3 regions of the Bradyrhizobium denitrificans genome follow, and region 1 is predicted to be linked to each of the others. Evidence: predicted binding sites of a transcription regulator. Region 1 holds the regulator's gene; each other region holds the start of a gene.
What was found. The regulator LexA, encoded in region 1, represses DNA repair genes until DNA is damaged. The targets are predictions, from matches to a motif close to TGTTCNNNNTGTGTTCNG.

Region 1 (6,115 bases):
GTGTTCCTGCATGCCGCCGTGTTCGACCGCACGATGTGGCGGGCGCAGCTCGATGCTGTCGCGGCAACGCATCTGGCGATTGCCTATGACCGGCGCGGCTTCGGCGAGACGCGGACGGAGACGGAAGATCATTCGCCGATCGCTGACCTCCTCGCCGTCATCGATGCGTTGGCGCCGGGCCGGCCGGCGACGCTCGTCGCGTGCTCGCAAGGCGGCCGCATCGCGCTCGATTTCGCGCTTCTGCATCCGTCGCGCCTCCGCGCGCTGGTGCTGATCGCGCCGTCGGTCAGCGGAGCGCCGGAGCCGGTCTATCCACCGCCGATCGAACCGCTGCTCACCCGGCTCGCCGCGGCCGAGGCTGCGCGCGACTGGGACCGGGTCAGCGCGATCAAGGTCCACCTCTGGCTTGATGGACCGCTGCAGCGGGAAGGCCGCATCACCGGCGAGCTGCGCGCGAGCTTTCTGCAGAAGAACCTGGCGGCACTGCGCGCGCCGGCGGTCGGCGCCAACCTCGACACGGCACCCGCCTTCCCGCGCCTCGCCGAGATCACCGCGCCGTCACGCATCATCTGGGGCGGGTCCGACTTTCCTCACATCCAGGAGCGAAGCCGCCTGATCGCGGCCACATTGCCGAACGGCTCGGGCTGCGCGATCGCCGAAGCGGCGCATCTGCCGAGCCTGGAGCGGCCGCAGGAGGTCACCCGCCTGATCACGGACTTTCTCGCGGGCTTGTGAGATCGCTGCCGAGGCAGGCCCCGCGGACTGATGCGAACTTGGCGTGCGGCTTAGACCTTGGCCGGGCCGTGTGCGTTCGGTTAGAAGGCGAGACTTTCGAGTCGTCCTCCCGTCTCCGTCCGAAGGAACTTCCATGGCCCTGATGCCGGTGTCCGATGCGTTGTCTGCAGTGCTCGCCGGCGCCGAGCCCCTGGCCGAGGAAAAGGTGGGGTTGGACGCCGCGTTTCACCGGGTGCTCGCCCGCGACCTCGCGGCGCTGCGGACCCAGCCGCCCGAAGCGATGTCGGCGATGGACGGCTATGCTCTGCGCGCAGCCGACGCCGACAAGCCCAAGGCACGATTGAAAGTCATCGGCGAGGTCGCGGCGGGACGGCCGTTCGACCGCGTCGTGGGGCCCGGCGAGACCGCCCGAATCTTCACCGGCGGCGTGGTGCCGGAGGGCGCCGATGCGGTCGTGATCCAGGAGGACACGATCGCCGAGGATGGCCACGTCGTGATCACGGAGCCGGCGATCAAGGGCCGGCACATCCGGCCCGCCGGCGTGGACTTCCACCAGGGCATGGTGCTGCTGCAGGCCGGACGCCGTCTCAGCGACCGCGATCTGTCGCTCGCCGCCAGCATGAACCATCCGGCGCTGCCGGTACGGCGCCGGCCGAAGGTGGCGCTGCTCGCGACCGGCGACGAGCTGGTGATGCCGGGATCCACGCCCGGGCCCGGCCAGATCGTCTATTCCAACGGCTACGCGCTGCGCGCGCTGGTGCGCAGCGAAGGCGCCGAAGCCATCGATCTCGGCATTGCCGCCGATACGCTCGAAGCGACCGTCGCCGGCATTCGCCGCGCGCGCGAGGCCGCGGCCGACATTCTCGTCACCACCGGCGGCGCGTCGGTTGGCGATCATGACCTGGTCAAGCAGGCGCTCGAGGCCGAGGGCGTCGAGATGGCGTTCTGGAAGATCGCGATGCGCCCGGGCAAGCCGATGATGCATGGCCGCCTCGCCGGCATGCGCGTCATCGGTCTGCCGGGTAATCCGGTGTCGTCCTATGTCTGCGCGATCCTGTTTCTGGTGCCGCTGATTCGCAGCCTGCTCGGCCGGGAGCCGCAGCTGCCGCGCGAGACCGCCCTGCTCGGCCGCGACCTCGGCGCCAACGATTCGCGTGAGGACTATCTGCGGGCACAGCTCGACAAGCGCGCCGACGGCACGCTGATCGCAACCCCCGTGACGCAGCAGGATTCCTCGCTGCTCGGGAATCTCGCGCTGTCGCAGGCGCTGGTGATCCGCCCGGCGTTCGCGCCGAAGGCATCGGCCGGCAGCCCATGCGAGATCCTGCGCCTTCCGCTCTGAGCCGATTTCCCCGGCAAATCCCGGTCCGTTCACCATATTTTTGGGATTGCGGAACACACATCGAACATATAGTGTCCGTTCATGATTTGTTTTTAGTATGTTGCGGGCGAACGCGATCGTCCGATTCCCCTTCGCTCTCGAACGCTGGTCGTCGGAGCACGGCACGGGACTCGGACGACACCAACTGGGGACCAGGTCGAGATGCTGACGCGCAAACAGTACGAACTTCTGCGGTTCATCAATGAACGGCTCAAGGAAGCCGGTGTGCCGCCGTCCTTCGACGAGATGAAAGATGCGCTCGACCTGCGCTCGAAGTCCGGCATCCATCGCCTGATCACGGCGCTGGAGGAGCGTGGCTTCATCCGTCGGTTGCCCAATCGCGCCCGCGCGATCGAGGTGATCAAGCTTCCGGAGCTGTCGCAGGCGGCCAGCAATCGCCGCGGTTTCACGCCGTCGGTCATCGAGGGGAATCTCGGCAAGGTGAGAACCTCCACGCCGGCGCTCGACGACGGCGAACGGCCCGTCGCGGTGCCGGTCATGGGCCGGATTGCCGCCGGTACCCCGATCGAGGCGCTGCAGACCCGCAGCCATACAATCAGCGTTCCGGCTGACATGCTCGGCAATGGCGATCATTACGCCCTCGAAGTGCGCGGCGATTCGATGGTCGATGCCGGTATTCTCGACGGCGACATGGCGCTGATCCAGCGCAACGAGACCGCCGACACCGGCGACATCGTGGTGGCGCTGATCGACGATGAGGAAGCGACATTGAAGCGCTTCCGGCGCCGCGGCGCCTCGATCGCGCTGGAGCCCGCCAACACCGCTTACGAGGTGCGCATCCTGCCGCCCAACCGGGTGAAGATCCAGGGCAAGCTGGTTGGCCTCTATCGCAAATACTGATCGCGGACATGCTGCGCGGATACTGACGCCGACAAGCTCGGCGGTCGTCACGATCAGCGGACCTCAACACTGACCGGGGGCGTGAGTGAGCTCCGCCGTCGGGACGATGCGGCGGCCACCTCAGGAAGCGGTGCGTCGCGCGACAGCGGCCGCTGGCGGCGAGCAATCACGCCCTCTGCCAATGCACCTCATGATGTGCAACGGATGTGCAACGCGGCAGACTCGAACGCGTGCTCAAACGCTTGTGATCGCGCGCAGGCAGAGGCCGTGCAGATCAGCGCAGAAATGCCGCGAAGCGCGCGCTAACATCCTCCTTGATGTCCACTCTGATAGAGGCCTGCGCCTGTCCGGGGGGAGCGTGGGTCGGCTATCTCTGAACGAGGAGCGATCCGATGTGTGACTACAGCCTCCATGCCGTTGCCTCCCGTCCCGCCAAGGTCGGCGAGACGCTGATTTCGACGACGTTCCGCGGCACCGCGACCCGTGGCTTCGCCTTGGAAAGCGAGCCCAACGTCGCGGTCTGCATGCTCCCCGGCACCGAGCTCGCGTTCGCCGAGGACGTCCGCTACGATAGCCGCTGGCTGTGGACCCGCACGATCCGCGAGCGCGTGGCCAAGTTCAACACCATCGAGAAGCACGTCCCCGATCGCCATCACGACGCCGTTGAGTTCGCCGACGGGCGCCATGTGCTTGTCACCCAGCTGTGCGAGGGCCAGCGCGTAACCGTGCTGCAGCTGCCGGTCACCAAGCCATCAGCCGATCGACGCCCGGATGTTGCGGAGGAGCTTCCGGCGACAGAAAGCCCGACGATTCGCCGTATCAGCATCACCTGATCGTACCGCTCGGCACCCGCTCGCGTTTTCTTGGCAAATCCACCCTCGTTCGGCGCGTCTGGATTCGCCGAGTCTGGATTCGCCAAGCCCATTCTTCGGATCGCACCGACGCGGCGCGGCAGCTCCTCGTTTTGGCAACAACCGGCGGCCGCCGCTTGGCGGCCTCTGGAAACGAACATCTGGTAACGAACATGGGGCGCTCGGCGGTCATCTTGTGAGTCCGCGGAGCGTCTCGTGATGTTGGCGTTCCATTTGAGATGATTGCGTGGGTGAACCGGCCCCCTCGCCGGTCGTGAACGACCTAATCATCTGCACCCTGCTCCGCCTCAGGCGGTGTCGCGTCCTGGACGCGTGGCATCGACGCGCGCGGCGTCAGCACCGGCTCGAACTCGCCCGTCTCGGCGGCTGGCCACCATGGCCGGCTGGTGCCGACGGCGCGCGCCGGTGTGACAGCAAATCCCGCCCCCTGCGTCGCCAGCATCAAGGCGCCCTGCTGCTGCAGGCGCTGGCGATCAATCGCGGCGGCTGCGCAGGACGCTGGCGCAGCGCGCGACGTCACGATCAGTGCCGCGCGCGTGCAATCGTCGGCCAGCGCCTCCGGGCGCAGCGTCAGCGCCACGAACCGGCCATCGGCCATGGCCATCACACAACCGGACTCGTCGCAGGACACCCCGTCTCCCAGGGTGGGGTCCGACGGCACGCGCGGATCGGCATCGGCCGCCAGCCACTCCTTGACGACGAACACATCCTTGCCGGTCCGCATCACATGCAGCCGACCGTCGCGCCCGCGCACGGCGACCGCGCGTCCGTCGCCGGAAATCAGGATGTCCGGCTGCGGCGTGCTGACGGACCAGATCGTGGCAATAGCGATCAGGACCGCGCCCGACCAGCGCAGCGGTGTCCGCAACAGGCCGATGAGCAGGAGCCCGAAACTGGCCAGGATCAGCGGACCGATGCCGAACGCCGTGACGCGTCCGACGGCCCCAGGTAGCGCCGCCACCCAGCGCGTCACCGCGATCATCCAGTCGATGCCCCAGCCCATCAATGTCCAGCAAAGACCGTCGAGTCCGAAGGGCGCCGCAAGCAGTCCCAGCAGGCCGGCCGGCATCACCAGCGCCGAGACCACGGGCATGGCCGCAAGATTGGCCAGCACGCCATAGGGCGTGATCCGATGGAAGTGAAACGCCGCATAGGGCGTCGTGGCGAGCCCAGCGATCAGCGAGGCCAAGAGCAGCATCGCGAGTTCGCGGCCGCCCCATAATGCGATGCGTTCGGTGACGGACCTGTCCGGCGTCGCGAATAATCGCGGCAGCCCGAATTGCACCAGCGCGACCAGGCCGAGCGTCGCCGCGAACGACATCTGAAAGCTCGGATGGACGAGCGCTTCGGGCGCCGCGATCAGGACGATCATCGCCGCGACGGCCAGCGTGCGGAACGTCACCGCGCGGCGGTCGACCATGACTGCGATCAGCACGACGGCCGTCATGAAGAACGACCGCTGTGTCGCGACCTCCGCGCCCGACAGGAGCAGATAGAACGCCGCCGCGACCAAAGCCGCCGCAGCCGCCCATTTCTTGATCGGGAGGCTCACCGTGAGGCCGGGGATCAGTGCGAGCAGCGCGCGCACCGCGAAGAACACGACGCCCGCGACCACCGCCATGTGATAGCCCGAGATCGAGAGCACATGGCCGAGGCCCGAGATGAACATCGCGTCGTTGACATCAGGCGTGATCGCATCGCGCCGGCCGGTCAGCAGCGCGGTCGCGATGGCGCGCTCGTCGCCATCGAGCCGGGCCCGGATGCGCGCGTCGATCGCATCGCGCAGGCCCTGCATGGCCGCCCCATAGCGCAGGCCAAAGCCGCCCTCCTGCGGCGGCGTCAGCGTCGTGATCCCGCCCATTACGAAGCCGGAGGCGCCGATGCCTTGGAAGAACATGTCGCGCGCGAAATCGTAGCTGCCGGGCCGCACCGGCGCCAGTGGGGGCAGCAGCCGCGCCTTGAGCTGCACGAAGCTGCCGACATCGGGCGCGGTGCCCTTGCGCACGGCCAGCCGGACGCGCGTCAGCGTGATCGCGTGGCGATCGCTCTCCATCGCGGTCACACGCAGCACGATGCGATCGCTGCGCTCGCGGATGTCACGCGCCTCGACGAAGCCGGACAGCGCCACGGAGTAAAGCGGCCGAGGCAGCACCGGATGCGCCACGCGTGCGGTCTTGCTGGTCGCGACCGCATAGCCGGACGCCGCGGCCGCGATCATCACCACCGCCGGAAACAGCGGATGCCGCCGCATCAGCGCGGCGACGAT
Region 2 (6,115 bases), on a different contig from region 1:
GATCGGCTTGGACGGGCGAATGATCGACGACGACAAGATCGACCGCCTGCGGATTGTCGCGGAGTGTCACACGGGCGGGATCGTCAGCCGAGTCGCCATGAAAATCGGCGTGAAACGGCTGGGAATCGAGCGCGATGCTGTCGGCTCCCTCCGCCATGCAGGGCGGCATCGCCGGCGCGAATTCGAATCGCACCATGAGCGCGGCCGCGATCAGTGACGCAGCCGCAACGACGAGCTTGATACGCAACATGACACGCACCGACACGGAAGGCCTGATCACGGACAAGGCGGGCCTTATGGTTTCCGGAGCGTAAAGAGAAATCGTTACCAGGAGGTTGAGGCGGGATGGCGCTCACGCCGCATGCCGGCTGTCCTCCGCCAGCGCGCGGTACGACAGCGCCTCCGCCAGATGCAGCCGGCCGATAGTGTCGGCGTGATCGAGATCGGCCAGCGTTCGCGCCACCCGCAGCACGCGGTGATAGCCGCGCGCCGACAGGCGCATCGTTTCGGCAGCCTCGCGCAGCAGTTTCTGGCCGGGCGCATCGAGCTTGGCGATGTCGTCGAGCACTGCGGCCGGCGCCTCGGCATTGGTCCGGACATGCGGCAGGCCGGCCTTGGCGTAGCGCGCGCGCTGCAGGTCGCGCGCGGCGGCGACGCGGGCGGCGACCTCGGCGGAGCCTTCCTTCGAGGGCGGCAGGATCAGGTCGGCGGCAGTCACCGCGGGCACCTCGATCCGCAAATCGATGCGGTCCATCAGCGGGCCGGAGATGCGCATCTGATAGTCTGACGTGCAGCGGTCGATGCGGCCGCGCTTGCAGGCATAACCGGGCTCGAAGGCGTTGCCGCAGCGGCACGGATTCATCGCCGCCACCAGCATGAAGCGGGCAGGGTAGGTGACGCGGTGGTTGGCGCGCGAGATCGAGACCTCGCCATTCTCCAGCGGCTGGCGCAGCGAATCCAGCACGCGCGGATCGAACTCCGGCAGCTCGTCGAGAAACAGCACGCCCTGATGCGCCAGCGAGATCTCGCCTGGACGGGCGCGCAGGCCGCCGCCCGTGAGCGCCGCCATGCTGGCCGAATGATGCGGGCTGCGGAACGGCCGCCGGTTGGTCAACGCGCCGCCCTCGATCTCGCCGGCGACGGAGGCGATCATCGAGACTTCGAGCAGCTCGGCCGGCGACAGCGGCGGCAGGATCGAGGGCAGCCGCGCCGCCAGCATCGACTTGCCGGCGCCGGGAGACCCGATCATCAGCAAATGATGGCCGCCGGCGGCGGCGATTTCGAGCGCGCGCTTGCCGCTCTCCTGGCCCTTGATGTCGCGCAGATCGAGCAGGCTCGCGGCCGCCTCCTGGATCTTCGGCTGCGGCCGCGACAGCACCTGCGTGCCCTTGAAATGATTGGCGATCTGGATCAGCGACGTCGCCGCGATAATCTGCAGGTCCGGACTCGCCCAGGCCGCCTCCGCGCCGCAGGCGGCCGGGCAGATCAGGCCCTCCTCGCGTGCATTGGCGCCGATCGCGGCGGGGAGCACGCCGGCCACCGGCGCGATCGAGCCGTCGAGGCCGAGCTCGCCGAGAACGGTGAAGCCATTGAGTGCATCCGGCGGAATGGCGCCGATCGCCGCCATCAGGCCGAGCGCGATCGGCAGATCGTAATGGCTGCCTTCCTTGGGCACGTCGGCCGGCGCCAGATTGACGGTGATGCGCCGCGCCGGCAGCGCCAGGCCTGAGGCGATCAGCGCCGAGCGCACCCGTTCGCGCGCCTCCGACACCGCCTTGTCGGGCAAGCCGACGATCGCAAACGCCGGCAGGCCGGGGGCAACCTGGACCTGCACGTCGACCGCGCGGGCCTCGATGCCCTCGAAAGCGACGGTGGAAACGCGCTGGACCATGATGCCCTCCCGCGCGCAACGGTATCTGAAGCGGGCAGGGTTCGCAAGAACAATGCAAGAACATTGTCATCCAGGGCGCGTCGAAAGCTGTTAAGGACGCTGAGAGCCCTCCGTAGTTCCCCGGAACTGGCTTAACGCGGCTTTAGGCCGGTGCTCGCATTCTTCCGCATCTGATGATCGCGCCCCGTGTGACGGGCGCCGGAATGAGAGATGTGCGATGCCTCCAGCGCCTTCGGCCGCTCCCGTCAAGATGCCTCCGAGTGAGGCGCGGACGGTGTCCGAGCTCGCCACGGACATGCTGCGCCGGACCACGGCCCTGTTTCTCGCCGGACCGCGGCCGGCGTCGGCCGAGCAGCTCGATCTCTATGACCAGATGTTCGCCCGCCTGATGCCGCAGGTCGCCACCGATCTCTTGGCCGAGCTCAGCATGGCCTTGGCCGGCGTGGAGCGCGCGCCCTATGCCACTGCGCGTTTGCTCGCCGTGCATCCGGAATTGCGTGTCGCCGGGCCGATGCTGGCCAAGGCAGCCGTGCTCACGGAACGTGACCTTGCGGAGTTCATTCGCAGCTCCAGCCCGGCGCATCTCGTTGCGATCGCCAGCCGCAGGGGCATCGGCGACAGCCTGACGAACCAGCTGATCGCCCGCGGCTTTCCGGCGGTGCGCATGGCGCTGGTGCAGAATCTCACGGCGCGGCTGTCCGAGGATGGCTATCGCAGCCTGTTCAAGATCGCCGAGCGCGACGAGGACCTCGCCGAAAAGCTGGCGCTGCGCACCGACCTGCCAGCCAAGCTGTCGCGCGCCTTCGTCGCGGCGGCCAGCGAGGGCGCGCGCGCCCGCTTCATCAAGGCAGCGCCGCCCGCGACGCGCGCCACCTTGCAAGCTACGCCGACCAGGACCGCCGGCGCTGCGATGCGCGCAATGTGGGACTATGAGCAGGTCAAGACCGAGGTCGCCGCCCTCAATCGCAGCGGCAAGCTGAGCGATTCCGCCGTCAACCGGTTCTGCGTGACCGGCGATTTTCCGGCGGTCATCGCCGCGCTGGCGCTGCTCTGCGTCGTGTCCATCCAGGTGATCGAAGCGCTGATGGAGGACGACCGCGTCACCGATCTGGTGCTGGCCTGCAAGGCGGCGCGACTGAGCTGGCCGACCACGGCGATGATCCTGCGCGCGCGTCCCGGCTGCGACACGATTCCGGCCGACGATCTCGAGGAGGCGCGCAAGCGCTTCGAGAAACTCGTGCTGTCAGAGGCGCAGTGGAAGGTCCGAGGGCTCGAGGCGGGCTGATCGGACGGCCGGATGCATCAACCCGGCGGCGTGCTCGGATAGGTCGTGAAGTCGATCTTGAACATCGCCGGATCAAGCTTCTTGGTCGTATCGAGATTGTAGACGGCGATCGTCGTGTCGTAGCCCTGCGGATCGGTCACGGTCCACTGTTTGAGCTGGCCGTCCTTGGCGCCGAGCATCAGCATCAGCCGGCTGGTGCCGATCAGCGCCTGCTTCTCCTCGATCGTGATCGTGACATAGAGGTCGTCGGAGGCGACCGCGATCACATTGGTGTCCTTGAGCAGGTCGATCCGGTCGGACAGCAGATAGCGCAGCGGCGTCTGCGACAGCGGGTAGACGTCCTGGGTCGCGAGCTTGCGGTCGCGCACGACCAGCGATGAGCCGTCGGCGATGATGTCGATCGGCGTCGGCGGATCATATTCGAAGCGCACCTTGCCGGGCTTCTGGATGTAGAAATCACCCTTGGTCTTGCTGCCGTCCGGGCCGACCTGGACGAAGTTGCCGACCAGCGTCTGCAATGACGACAGATAGGCGCTCACCTTTCCCGCGATCGCCTTCTGATTGGCGTCGAACGAGGTGAAGATGCTGGCCGGCACGTTGCGCCGGGGATCCGGAATGATCGGATTTGGCGGCGTGGTCTGGGTGGTCGCAGGGCCCTGTCCGCCACGCTGCTGGTCGGAGGCGCTGAGCTGGGCGCCGCCCTTGGGGCCCGATTTGGGCGCCGGCGTGGTCTGGGCGGCCGCATGGCCGGCGGCAAGGGTCAGGACACAGGTCGCCACGGCCGCGACCATCCCAGCCGGAATACGGCGTCCGTGCAGCGGCGCTGGAAGCGAAAACAGGCGGTTCAACAAGGGGCTTTTCAAAACGACGTCCTGAGTTTTACGCGTTCTATCTTGGTTCGGTCGGGCAGCGTGATCGTAATTGCGTGAAGATACGACACGGAAACGGCAGATCTGGGACCAAAGCGGGCGGTCAGAACCCGCCTTCTTCCTCGGGCACCAGGATCTCGCGCTTGCCGGCATGGTTGGCCTGGCCGACGATGCCTTCCTGTTCCATCCGCTCCATCAGCGAAGCGGCCTTGTTATAGCCGATCTGCAGCCGCCGTTGAATGTAGCTGGTCGAGGCCTTGCGGTCGCGTTTGACCACGGCAACGGCTTGCGCGAACAGGTCGTCGCCCCCGCCACCACCGCCCATGCCGGTGGCGTCGAAGACGGCGCCGTCCTCCTCGCTCGGTTCCTCGGCCGTGACCGCCTCGAGATATTCCGGCGAGCCCTGCGCCTTCAGGTGCCTGACGACCTTCTCGACCTCCTCGTCGGAGCAGAACGGGCCGTGCACGCGGCTGATGCGGCCGCCGCCGGCCATATAGAGCATGTCGCCCTGGCCGAGCAGCTGCTCGGCGCCCATCTCGCCGAGGATGGTGCGGCTGTCGATCTTGGACGTCACCTGGAAGGAGATGCGGGTTGGAAAGTTGGCCTTGATGGTGCCGGTGATGACGTCGACCGACGGCCGTTGCGTCGCCAGGATCACGTGAAGGCCGGCGGCGCGCGCCATCTGGGCGAGGCGCTGCACCGTGCCCTCGATGTCCTTGCCCGCGACCATCATCAGGTCGGCCATTTCGTCGACGATGATGACGATGTAGGGCAGGGGATCGAGGTCGAGCTTCTCCTCCTCGTAGATCGCCTTGCCGGTCTCCTTGTCGAAGCCGGTGTGGACGGTGCGCGTCAGCTCCTCGCCCTTGTTGCGGGCTTCCGCAAGGCGGGCGTTGTAGCCGTCGATGTTGCGCACGCCGAGCTTGGCCATCTTCTTGTAGCGTTCCTCCATCTCGCGCACGGCCCATTTCAGCGCGACGACGGCCTTTTTCGGGTCGGTCACGACCGGCGTGAGCAAATGCGGGATGCCGTCATAGACGGAGAGTTCGAGCATCTTCGGATCGACCATGATCAGCCGGCACTGGTCAGGCCGCAGGCGATAGACCAGGCTCAGGATCATGGTGTTGATCGCGACCGACTTGCCCGAGCCGGTGGTACCGGCGATCAGCATATGCGGGGTGCGGGCGAGATCGATGATGATGGAATCGCCGCCGATGTTCTTGCCGAGGCAGAGCGGCAGCTTGGCGACGCTCTCGGTCGCCTCCTTGGCGACCAGGAGCTCGCGCAGATAGACCTTCTCGCGATGCGCGTTGGGCAGCTCGATGCCGATGGCGTTGCGGCCGGGCACGACCGCGACGCGTGCCGACAGCGCGCTCATCGAGCGGGCGATGTCGTCGGCGAGGCCGATCACGCGCGACGATTTGATACCGGGCGCCGGCTCCAGTTCGTACAAGGTGACGACGGGACCGGGATGCGCCTTGACGATTTCGCCGCGGACGCCGAAATCCTGCAGCACGCCTTCCAGCGCGCGCGAATTGGCCTCGAGCTCGCTCTTGGACAGCGGCTGGCGGTCGGAGGATTTGGGCGCGGCCAGCATCGAGACCGAGGGCAGCTCGTATTTGTCGCTGGACTTCTTTGTCGGCGCTTTCGCCGCGGGCTTCTTGCGCGCTTTCGGGGCCGGCTCCTCCTCTTCTTCCTCTTCCTCCTCCTCGCCGGCCTCTTCCTCCTCGTCGTCCTCTTCGGTCATCTCGGGCGCGAGCGTCGGCTTCTTCTGACCGCGGACCAGGCTCGGCTCCTGCCGGCCGGATGCGGCGCTGCGCGGCTGCGGGCCTGACGACACCAGCGCGCGATAGGCCGTGCTGAGGAACCAGCCGATCTGCGCCTTCGCGCTCATGATGGCGTGAAATACCCAGCCGAGCCGGATCGCCTTGCGGTCGTCGTCATCCTCGTCGTCGGACAGCGGCGTGTCGTCCTCCTCGTCCGCCGCGAGGTTCGGATCAGCTTCCTTCGCGCCCATGCCGCCGGCGACCAGCAGGCAGCCGATCATGGCGATCAGCAGCAGGCTGCCGA
Region 3 (6,115 bases), 120 kb from region 1:
CTGGGGCGGCCCCGTCGTCTCCAAGCACTGAACAGGTTCGCGCTGCGGCCCGAGTTCAGCGGGGCTGACGATCTGCCCGGTGGCGCTGTCCTTCGCGGTACCCCGTATATTTACCAGCCCTTAAGCACGACCAGCACATCCGCCCGCCTGCGGGCGGGCCATCACCGCTTTGGCAACCAGTGTTTCCTACAACCAGCCTCGGACCACGCGAGTGGGCTCGGATCGGAGGGATCCGACGCGATGAAACTGGGATTGGGGAGACTGCCATGAAAAGCACTCTGTTTGTCACCGCCGGCGTCGCTGCGCTGGGCTTGGCGCCCGCCTCGGCCGCCGATTTCGCCGCGCGTCCGTATGGCAAGGCACCGCCGCCGGCCTATGTCACGCCGCTGCCGAGCTGGGCCGGCTTCTACCTCGGCGCCAATGGCGGTGCGGACTGGAGCCGCAATTGCTGGACGCTGAACCGGGTCAACGGTGTGCCGGTCGTGCCGACACAATCCGAAGGATGCCACAACGCCACCAGCGGCCTCATCGGCGGCCAGATCGGCTATCGCTGGCAGGCCGCAAGCTGGGTGTTCGGCCTCGAGGCCCAGGGCAACTGGACAGACCTGAAATCCTCGAATGCCAGCTCGGCGGCATTCGCGGCGGGCATCACCAACAACACCAAGACCGACGCGATCGGGCTGTTCACCGGCCAGATCGGCTATGCCTGGGGCAACGTGCTCTGGTACGTCAAGGGCGGCGCCGCGGTCGCGCATAACAAATACACCGGGACGGCCAATGCGGCAGCGCCCGTGGCCGTGGGCACCCTGCTGGATTCAGCAAGCGAGACGCGCTGGGGCGGCACCGTCGGCACCGGCGTCGAGTTCGGCTTCGCACCGAACTGGTCGGTGGCGGTCGAGTACGATCACCTGTTCATGGGATCGCGCGACATCACCTTCCCGGCCACCGCCATCGTCAACGCCCGCGTCGACACCATCAAGCAGGACATCGACATGGCGACCGTCAGGGTCAACTACCGATTCGGCGGCCCGGCGGCGGCGCGCTATTGAGCGCCCAATCCACGCTCCAAGGCTGATCACAAAGGCCGGCGCCCGCGCCGGCCTTTTTCGTGTCCTTAGCCCGGCATCGAGACGGCTCTTTTGTGTTAAATATTTGATTTATAACGCTTTTTCACGGTTGTGGCGGATCCGTTACAGCCTGTTCGGGATGCCCCGTGTATGACGGCTTCATCGCCTGTCATTCCAACTCCTTGGGGGAGCATTTGATGAAGAAGTTGCTTGTGATCACGACGGCCCTCGTCGGCATCGCAGCCGCCATGCCCGCATCGGCGGCGGATCTCGCAGCCCGGCCCTACACCAAGGCGCCGCCTGTGGTTGTGCCGATCCTGAGCTGGTCGGGCATCTATGCGGGTATTCAGGGCGGCGGCGGCTGGGGCACCAGCAAGGAAACCTTTATCGGCCGCTTCAATGCGCCGGGCTTCCTGGGCACCCAGAACTACAACACCAATGGCGGCTTCGTCGGCGGCGTGATCGGCTACAATTGGCAGTTCGACAATTTGGTGGTCGGCCTGGAAGGCGACTATCACTGGTCCGATATCAACGGCCGTTCTGCCGTCATCAATGCCGGCGTCGGCGACACCTATTTCACCAAGCTCACCAGCTTCGGCGACATCAAGGGCCGTCTGGGCTACGCGGTCGGCCCCGCCCTGTTCTTCGTCAGCGGTGGTGCGGCCGTGGGCGAATTGCAGCATCGTTACGACCGTGCTGCCGGTGTCTTCTTCGGTCAGAACACCACCCGTTGGGGCTACACGGTCGGCGCCGGTGCGGAATACATGTTCGCGCCGAACTGGTCGGCCAAGCTCGAATACAACTATCTCGATTTTGGCAAGAGCACGCTGCAGTATGTCGGGGTTCCCGGACGCTCCGAGTGGAAGGACAGCGTTCACACCGTCAAGGCGGGTCTGAACTACCATTTTGGTGGGCCGGTCATCGCCAAATACTGACCGTCATCCTCCCTGGAGGGTTCCCAAGGCCGGCTCGGAGCCGGCCTTTTTGTTGCGCCGATGCCACCTGGGCCGGATGCCACACCCGGAACCAAGCAGTTGAGCCACATAAGCTTTTGGGAACCCCGCCAGGGGAACGCGGTTTCGCCGCGACTGTGGCTTCAGGGTGACGGTAATCTGCGAGGAACCCGGCTATAGGATGGAGGTCAACTTGAACGAGTGAGTCTGTTTCGTGCGTGCAATTGTCGGTGCGATACGGACTTCGTCGAAGAAACTGGAGACAATAATGAAGAAGATCCTGCTCGCGACCGTGGCCCTGGCCGCCCTGGCCGCTCCCGCCGCCGCCGCAGATCTCGCCGCGCGCCCGACCTACACCAAGGCCCCCGTCCTCGCGCCGGTGCAGACCTGGACCGGTTTCTACATCGGTGCCTTTGGCGGTTATGCCAATGAAGACGCCAGCACCGCAGCGTTGAAGGGCGGTTTCGCAGGCGGCACTGTCGGTTACAACTGGCAGCAGGGACCGCTGGTGTTCGGTCTGGAAGCCGACGCAGCCTGGGCTGACATCAACGCCACCGTGGGCATCCCGGGTGTCTTCGGCCTGACCGACCGCATCGAATCGACCGGCACCGTCCGCGGCCGCATCGGCTACGCCTTCGACACCGTGCTGCTGTACGGCACCGGTGGTTACGCCTGGGGCAACAACAAGCTGTCCGCCACCGTGGGTGGCGTGGCCGGTTCCGAGACCAAGTTCCTGAGCGGCTGGGCCGCCGGCGCTGGCGTCGAGTGGATGTTCGCTCCGAAGTGGTCGCTGAAGGGCGAGTACCTCTACAAGAGCCTCGAGAGCAGCACCTATTTCGGTGGCGCTGTTCCGCTCGGCACGCTCAACCTGCACACCTTCCAGGTCGGCGTGAACTATCACTTCTAAGAACGTCGCCCTTCGGGCCAACGCACACAGCCTCCGCTCTGCCAGAGCGGAGGCTTTTTTATTGACGGTTCGGGCCCAGAATCGCCCCCGCGTGCCTCCGCTCCTGCCAATCGCTGCCATTCCGCCAGCGCATTGTTGATGATTCGCTGACGGCACTGGAAATCCAGCTCCGTTCTTCCTACGTTCCGACCATACCTTTTCCCTCTGGCGTCCGATGGCCGGTTCCCGGCGAAACGCGCCTGCAACGATGGCGCGACCTCGCGCCGTGGGACGATCGTCATGGATGAAGTGCTCAAGGCCAAGCAGCGCGCGCAAGCCAACTCGTCGAGCCTGCGGGCGATCACCATCCGCGGCGCCCGCGAGCATAATCTCAAGAACATCGACGTCGAGATCCCCCGCGACAAGCTTGTCGTGTTCACCGGCCTGTCCGGCTCCGGCAAATCCTCGCTCGCCTTCGACACGATCTATGCCGAGGGCCAGCGCCGCTACGTCGAATCGCTGTCGGCCTATGCGCGCCAGTTCCTGGAGATGATGCAGAAGCCGGACGTCGACCAGATCGACGGCCTGTCGCCGGCGATCTCGATCGAGCAGAAGACGACGTCGAAGAATCCGCGCTCCACGGTCGGCACCGTCACCGAGATCTACGACTACATGCGCCTGTTGTGGGCACGCGTCGGCGTGCCCTATTCGCCGGCCACCGGCCTGCCGATCGAAAGCCAGACCGTGTCGCAAATGGTCGACCGCGTGCTGGCGCTGCCCGAGGGCACCCGCCTGTATCTGCTGGCGCCGGTCGTCCGCGGGCGCAAGGGGGAGTACAAGAAGGAGCTCGCCGAGTACCTCAAGAAGGGCTTTCAGCGCGTCAAGATCGACGGCACCTTCCACGAGCTCGCCGAGGCGCCTACGCTCGACAAGAAGTTTCCGCACGACATCGACGTCGTCGTCGACCGCATTGTCGTGCGCCCCGACATCGGCCAGCGCCTCGCGGAAAGCTTTGAGACCGCGCTGAAGCTCGCGGAGGGCCTCGCCGTCATCGAATTCGCCGACGCCCCTCCGTCGTCATCACCGGGCCGCGCCGAAGGCGCGAGACCCGGTGATCCATCCTCCGCAAAAGAGATGGATGGCCGGGTCAAGCCCGGCCATGACGAGAAGAAGAAGGTCGCAAAGATCCACGACAAGAGCGGCCCCGAGCGCATCCTGTTCTCAGAGAAATTCGCCTGCCCGGTCTCCGGCTTCACGATTCCCGAGATCGAGCCGCGGCTGTTCTCGTTCAACAACCCCTATGGCGCCTGCCCGGAATGCGGCGGCCTCGGCGTCGAGCAGCATGTCGATGCCGATCTCGTCATCCCCGACAAGGACCTCACCCTCCGCAAGGGCGCGATCGCGCCTTGGGCCAAGTCGTCCTCGCCCTATTATCTGCAGACGCTGACCGCGCTCGGCAAGTTCTACAAATTCACCTTGGACACCAAGTGGAAGGACCTGCCGAAGAAGACGCAGAACGCGCTGCTGCACGGCTCCGGCGATGACGAGATCAAGTTCACCTATGAGGACGGTGTCCGCGCCTACGACACCAAGAAGCCGTTCGAGGGCGTCATCACCAATATCGAGCGCCGCTTCCGCGAGACCGAGAGCGAATGGGCGCGCGAGGAGCTCGGCAAATACTTCAACGACGTGCCCTGCGCGGCGTGCCGCGGCTTTCGGCTGAAGCCCGAGGCGCTGTGCGTCAAGGTCGGCGGCAAGCATATCGGCGAGATCTCGGAGCTCAGCGTCAAGGCCGCGGGCGAATGGTTCGCCGAGGTGCCCAAGCAGCTCAATCCGCAGCAGACCGAGATCGCGACCCGCATCCTCAAGGAGATCCGCGACCGCCTCACCTTCCTGCTCGATGTCGGCCTGAACTATCTCACCCTGGCGCGCTCCTCCGGCACCCTCTCCGGCGGCGAGAGCCAGCGCATCCGCTTGGCGTCGCAGATCGGCTCGGGCCTGACCGGCGTGCTCTACGTTCTCGACGAGCCCTCGATCGGCCTGCACCAGCGCGACAATGCCCGCCTGCTCGACACGTTGAAGCGGCTGCGCGACCTCGGCAACACCGTGATCGTGGTCGAGCATGACGAGGACGCCATTCGCCTCGCCGACTACGTGCTCGACATCGGCCCGGGCGCCGGCACCCATGGCGGCAACATCGTCGCCGAGGGCACGCCCGCCGAGATCATGCGCAATCCGAAGTCGCTGACCGGCAAATATCTCACCGGCGAGCTCGAGGTCGAGGTGCCCGAGCGGCGGCCGCCGAACCATCGCCGCACCATCAAGGTCGTCAACGCCCGCGGCAACAATCTGAAGAACGTCTCGGCCGAGATCCCGCTCGGCCTGTTCACCGCCATCACCGGCGTCTCCGGCGGCGGCAAGTCGACGCTGCTGATCGACACGCTCTACAAGGCCATCGCGCGCAAGCTCAACGGCGCCAACGAGGCCGCCGCCCCGCATGACCGCATCGAGGGCCTGGAGCATATCGACAAGATCATCGACATCGACCAGTCGCCGATCGGCCGCACCCCGCGCTCCAACCCCGCGACCTATACCGGCGCGTTCACGCCGATCCGCGAATGGTTCGCCGGCCTGCCGGAATCGAAGGCGCGCGGCTACGAGCCCGGCCGCTTCTCCTTCAACGTCAAGGGCGGCCGCTGCGAGGCCTGCCAGGGCGACGGCGTCATCAAGATCGAGATGCACTTCCTGCCCGACGTCTACGTCACCTGCGATGTGTGCAAGGGCAAGCGCTACAACCGCGAGACGCTCGACGTGCTGTTCAAGGGCAAGTCGATCGCCGACGTGCTCGACATGACCGTCGAGGAGGCGGCCGATTTCTTCAAGGCGGTGCCGCGCGTGCGCGACACGTTCGAGACCTTGCGCCGCGTCGGCCTCGACTACATCCATGTCGGACAACAGGCCACCACGCTCTCAGGCGGCGAGGCGCAGCGCGTCAAGCTCGCCAAGGAGCTGTCCAAGCGCGCCACCGGCCGCACGCTCTACATCCTGGACGAGCCGACCACCGGCCTGCACTTCCACGACGTGAAGAAGCTGCTGGAGGTGCTGCACGAGCTGGTGGCGCAGGGCAACACGGTGGTCGTGATCGAGCACAATCTCGAAGTCATCAAGACCGCCGACTGGGTCATCGACCTCGGCCCCGAAGGCGGCGA

Region 2: the regulator LexA is predicted to act here: its motif matches at 1,937-1,954, upstream of HL671_RS27050 (YifB family Mg chelatase-like AAA ATPase).
Region 3: the regulator LexA is predicted to act here: its motif matches at 3,098-3,115, upstream of uvrA (excinuclease ABC subunit UvrA).

The regions. Positions count from the first base shown of each region.
Region 1 is NZ_JABFDP010000008.1:141,486-147,600, forward strand. It holds gene HL671_RS10630 (alpha/beta fold hydrolase) at 1-735, shown strand, start outside; gene HL671_RS10635 (molybdopterin molybdotransferase MoeA) at 869-2,077, shown strand; gene lexA (transcriptional repressor LexA) at 2,279-2,977, shown strand; gene HL671_RS10645 (hypothetical protein) at 3,370-3,810, shown strand; gene HL671_RS10650 (ComEC/Rec2 family competence protein) at 4,112-6,115, opposite strand, start outside.
Region 2 is NZ_JABFDP010000025.1:118,600-124,714, reverse strand. It holds gene HL671_RS27055 (hypothetical protein) at 1-250, opposite strand, end outside; gene HL671_RS27050 (YifB family Mg chelatase-like AAA ATPase) at 353-1,891, opposite strand; gene HL671_RS27045 (DUF2336 domain-containing protein) at 2,109-3,176, shown strand; gene HL671_RS27040 (outer membrane lipoprotein carrier protein LolA) at 3,194-3,967, opposite strand; gene HL671_RS27035 (DNA translocase FtsK) at 4,149-6,115, opposite strand, start outside.
Region 3 is NZ_JABFDP010000008.1:25,815-31,929, forward strand. It holds gene HL671_RS10070 (outer membrane protein) at 1-31, shown strand, start outside; gene HL671_RS10075 (outer membrane protein) at 267-1,049, shown strand; gene HL671_RS10080 (outer membrane protein) at 1,265-2,002, shown strand; gene HL671_RS10085 (outer membrane protein) at 2,289-2,927, shown strand; gene uvrA (excinuclease ABC subunit UvrA) at 3,207-6,115, shown strand, end outside.